One region of the Streptomyces sp. NPDC059787 genome, then DNA from elsewhere that is predicted to be linked to it. Evidence: riboswitches for the same ligand, from Rfam matches in the RefSeq annotation. Region 1 holds a riboswitch; the other holds the start of a gene.
What was found. A riboswitch is a leader RNA that binds a small molecule or an ion and turns the genes downstream of it on or off. The one in region 1 is predicted to bind glycine.

Region 1 (2,444 bases):
TGGCCCGGGACGAGCGGCCCGTGGTAGCCGAGCGGGAGGCCAAGTCGGTCTCGGTCGAGGACACGTACGACGTGGACATCCACGACCGGGTGCGGGTCGGGACGGAGGTGCGGCGGCTCGCGGACCGGTGCGTGCGCAGGCTGCGGGAGGCGGGCCTGTCGGGGCGGACCATCGTGCTGAAGGTACGCCGGTACGACTTCTCGACCCTCACCCGGTCCGAGACGCTGCGGGGCCCCACGGACGATCCGGCGGTGGTGCGGGAGGCGGCCGCGCGGCTGCTGGACTCGGTCGACACGACGGGCGGGGTGCGGCTGCTGGGCGTCGGGGTCAGCGGGCTGGCCGACTACACGCAGGAGGACCTGTTCGCGCAGGCGGCGGGCGCCCCCGCCGACGACTTCCCGCACGAGGAGGCCGAGGCCGCGCCCGCACCGGAGCCGGAGACGCCCGCCGAGCGGCGCTGGCCGGCGGGGCACGACGTACGGCACGCCGTGTACGGGCACGGATGGGTGCAGGGCAGCGGGCTGGGCCGGGTCACGGCGCGCTTCGAGACACCCGGCTCCGGGCCGGGCCGGGTGAAGACCTTCCGCGTCGACGATCCGGCTCTGCAACCGGCGGAACCGCTGCCGCTGGTGTCCCGAAGACCCGGGGAGGACGAGGGCGCCGGGGCCGGCGGAGGGACGCGGACGGAGAGCCGGTGAGCGGGGCGGATCAGGCCGGCTTGTCGTTCCCGGCGAGTTTGCCGAAGTCGCGGTCCGGGAGAGGAGGGGGAGCGGCGAGGTCCAGGCCGTAGTGGTGGTAGAGCTGGAGTTCCTGTTCGGGGGAGAGGTGGCGGCCCACGCCGAAGTCGGGGGCGTCCTTGATGAGAGCGCGTTCGAAGGGCACGTGGAGGGCGCCGTCGACGAGGTCGCTGGGTTCCAGGGGGACGAAGGCGTCCCTGCTGAACAGGCCGGTGCGTATCGCCGCCCACTCCGGTACGCCGGTGGCGTCGTCGAGGTAGATCTCGTCGATGGTGCCGATCCGGGTTCCGTTGCGGTCGAACGCCTTGCGGCCGATCAGGTGGCGCGGATCGATGTCGGTCTGCACAGGCCCTCCACTGGTCGCAAACTCATCCGTAAGCACCACAAAACGGCACAATCGGCTGGACGGCCACTCGAACGTTCTGGTGTGGTGCTCGCTGGTACGCTGGCAAACGGCTGCTGACCCCGTGCGGGAGAGCCCTCCGGACACCATCGGAGGCGCCGAAGGAGCAAATCCTCCCCGGAATCTCTCAGGCACACGTACCGCACGGACGAGGTCACTCTGGAAAGCAGGGCGGGTGTCGACGGCTTCCGCTCTCACCGACGGTGAAAGCCGGGCGCCTTCGGGCCGTCCGGTGAAGCTCTCAGGTTGAGATGACAGAGGGGGAGGCCGTCCGGGCACCCGCGCCGTGGTGCCCTTCGAAGGTCGTCGGACCAGGAGGCCTCCTCAATGACCGCCCCTCGCACTCCGCTCTCCGAGCTCGAACAGGGAATCCCCTTCGAGCAGCGCCACATCGGCCCCGACCACGAGGCCCGGGCCAAGATGCTCGCGCAGGTCGGCTACGGCTCGCTGGACGAGCTGACGGCCGCCGCCGTGCCGGACGTCATCAAGAACGCCGACGCGCTGGACCTGCCGGGTGCCCGGAGCGAGGCCGAGGTGCTGGCCGAGCTGCGTGGGCTGGCCGACCGCAACGAGGTGCTCGGTTCCATGATCGGGCTCGGGTACTACGGGACCTTCACCCCGCCCGTCATCCTGCGCAACGTGATGGAGAACCCCGCCTGGTACACGGCGTACACGCCGTACCAGCCGGAGATCTCCCAGGGGCGGCTCGAGGCGCTGCTGAACTTCCAGACCGTGGTCGCCGAGCTGACCGGCCTGCCGACCTCGGGCGCCTCGCTGCTCGACGAGGGCACCGCCGCCGCCGAGGCGATGGCGCTGTCGCGGCGCATGGGCAAGAACAAGAAGGGCCTGTTCCTGGTCGACGCGGACGCGCTGCCGCAGACCATCGCCGTGATCGAGACCCGTGCCGAGCCGACCGGCGTCGAGGTCGTCGTCGCCGACCTGAGCGAGGGCATCCCCGCCGAGGTCGCCGAGCGCGAGATCAACGGCGTACTGATCCAGTACCCGGGCGCCTCCGGTGCCGTACGCGACATCAAGCCGGTGATCGACCAGGCGCACGGGCTCGGCGCGCTCGTCACCGTGGCCGCCGATCTGCTCGCCCTCGCGCTGCTGAAGTCGCCCGGTGAGCTGGGCGCGGACATCGCGGTCGGCACCACGCAGCGCTTCGGTGTGCCGATGGGCTTCGGCGGGCCGCACGCCGGCTACATGGCCGTGCAGGAGAAGATGGCGCGCAGCCTGCCCGGACGACTCGTCGGCGTCTCCGTCGACGCGGACGGGCACAAGGCCTACCGCCTCGCCCTCCAGAC
Region 2 (2,444 bases), on a different contig from region 1:
GGGCGCCGCGTGCGCCGCGTCGACGTACGCCATCGCGATCGGCCTGCCCAGCGTGGGGGAGGGGGCGCCGGAGGTGACCTCGCCGACCACCTCGCCGCCGGCCACGACCGCGTACCCGGCGCGCGGGACCCGTCGGCCCTCGGCGACCAGGCCGACCAGGACGCGCGGCGGCTCGGAGGCGGCGCGCTCGGCGGCCTCGGCGAGCGCCGTACGGCCCACGAAGTCGCCCTCCTTCTCGAACTTCACCACCCGGCCCAGACCGGCGTCGAAGGGCGTGAGGGAGGTGCTCAGCTCATTGCCGTACAGCGGCATGCCGGCCTCCAGGCGGAGCGTGTCCCGGCAGGACAGCCCGCAGGGGACCAGGCCGGCGCCCTCGCCGGCCTTGGTGAGCGCCTGCCACAGCTCCACCGCGTGCTCGGGCTTCACGAACAGCTCGAAGCCGTCCTCGCCGGTGTAGCCGGTGCGGGCGATGAGCGCGGGCACACCGGCGACGGTGCCGGGCAGGCCGGCGTAGTACTTCAGACCGTCCAGGTCGGCGTCGGTGAGCGAGGCGAGGATGCCGGGGGACTCGGGGCCCTGCACGGCCAGCAGCGCGTAGGCGTCGCGGTCGTCGCGGACCTCGGCGTCGAAGCCGGCCGAGCGCTCGACGAGGGCGTCGAGCACCGTCCGGGCGTTGGAGGCGTTGGCGACCACCATGTACTCGGTGTCGTCCAGCCGGTAGACGATCAGGTCGTCCAGGATGCCGCCGTCCTCACGGCAGATCATGGTGTAGCGGGCGCGGCCCGGCTTCACGCTGCCGATGTTGCCGACCAGCGCGAAGTCCAGCAGTTCGGCGGCCCCCGGGCCGGTTACGGTGATCTCGCCCATGTGGGAGAGGTCGAAGAGGCCGGCCTTGGTGCGGACGGCGTTGTGCTCGTCGCGCTCGGAGCCGTAGCGCAGGGGCATGTCCCAGCCGGCGAAGTCGGTCATCGTCGCGCCGAGCGAACGGTGCAGGGCGTCGAGCGCGGTCCGGCGGGGTTCGGTACTGCTCATCGGTCGGTCTCCCAAAGGCATGACGGGCGGCGAGGGCGTTTCCTCCCCATCTGTCATCGGAACCTGAGAGGTTCGCCATGACCGCCCACGCAGGGGGCGTCCTGGCTTGCACCTTGGGTGGAGCCACCGGAGCACTGCTGAATGCCCTTCGGCGGCCCGCTTTTCAGATGTGCCTCGCCCGCGCGGTAACGGGGCCTGAGAGATTCAAGGGAGGGACTTGCTCCTTCGGCGCCCCGGCGGCAAACGGTGCCGGGGACTCTCCCGCGCGGATTCAAACGGCCGGTATGCAGTTGGCGCGCACATCATTGCACGCATTGCGGGGGCGCGGCAGGGGGACCCTTCCCAGGGGGTGCACAGGGTGTGCGGGCGCTGTCACAGGGGGCTGTGACACGCCTGTTTCAGGAAACGGACGGAAACGACAGACACCCGGCATTACCTTCTCTTTACACTCGGCGGGGATCGGTACTCGTACCCGGCCCCAGGGGAGGACGATCACGGTGAACAGGACCACGGCGTGCGCCACCACCACGGGCGTCACGCTGCCCCAGCAGCCGGCCGCTCAGGCCCGTCGGGCCCGCGGCGCGCTGCCGGCGCCCGTAGTCCGCGATCTGCGCGCACGGGCCGGCCGCAGCCCGCGCGCCCTGCTCTTCGGACCCCGGGACCTCGTCGTGGTCACCGGACTGCCCGGCAGCGGCAAGTCCACACTGATGCGGCGCACGGTGCGCGGCACCCGCGTCGACTCCCAGGACACCCGGGACCGCTGGGACGGCCGTATGCCGCGCCTCCTGCCGTACGCGGTCTACCGCCCGCTGGTCCGCCTCGCCCACTACGCCGGGCTGCGCCGCGTGCTGCGGGCCGGCGGGCCGGTCGTCGTGCACGACTGCGGTACACAGGCCTGGGTGCGCCGCTGGCTGGCCCGCGAGGCCCGCCGCCGGGGCGCGAGCCTGCATCTGCTGCTGCTCGACGTCACCCCGCAGCAGGCCCTGGCCGGCCAGCGCGAACGCGGGCGCGGGGTCTCCCGGTACGCGTTCCTGCGCCACCGCGCGGCGAGCGAGCGGCTGCTGCGCGCGGTGCGGCGGGGCGCCCTGCCGGCGGGCGCGGGTTCGGCGGTCCTGATCGACCGGGACGCGGCGGACGCGCTGCGCCGGGTCGGCTTCACGGGCTGACCGGTAGCCTTTCCAGCCACAGCAGTGGTTCCAGGCAGCAGGCGGTAGGTAGATGGACTTCCCGGCGGACTTCCCGGCACAGACGCACCCCCACCCGCACGGCGGATGGCCCGGCAACGAGCTGGAGGAGGTGCTCTCCGCCTCCCTCGGCGTCCCCTCGGCGGGCGGCAGGATCGTCGAGGTGCTGGGCCGCAGCTTCGTCTGGGTCCCGCTGCCGAACGGCGGCGGCCCGGACAGCGGCCCGCT

Region 2: linked by a shared signal. The riboswitch ahead of gcvT (glycine cleavage system aminomethyltransferase GcvT) and the one ahead of gcvP (aminomethyl-transferring glycine dehydrogenase) in region 1 are both predicted to bind glycine.

Annotation. Positions count from the first base shown of each region.
Region 1 covers NZ_JBHWHX010000072.1:15,209-17,652, reverse strand. Annotated here, with positions in the region: partial or broken gene ACFV5H_RS35870 (DNA polymerase IV) at 1-790, shown strand, start outside; gene ACFV5H_RS35865 (PRC-barrel domain-containing protein) at 709-1,083, opposite strand; glycine riboswitch at 1,198-1,293, shown strand; gene gcvP (aminomethyl-transferring glycine dehydrogenase) at 1,468-2,444, shown strand, end outside.
Region 2 covers NZ_JBHWHX010000004.1:110,880-113,323, forward strand. Annotated here, with positions in the region: gene gcvT (glycine cleavage system aminomethyltransferase GcvT) at 1-1,032, opposite strand, end outside; glycine riboswitch at 1,206-1,306, opposite strand; gene ACFV5H_RS05410 (AAA family ATPase) at 1,530-2,198, shown strand; gene ACFV5H_RS05415 (enhanced serine sensitivity protein SseB) at 2,251-2,444, shown strand, end outside.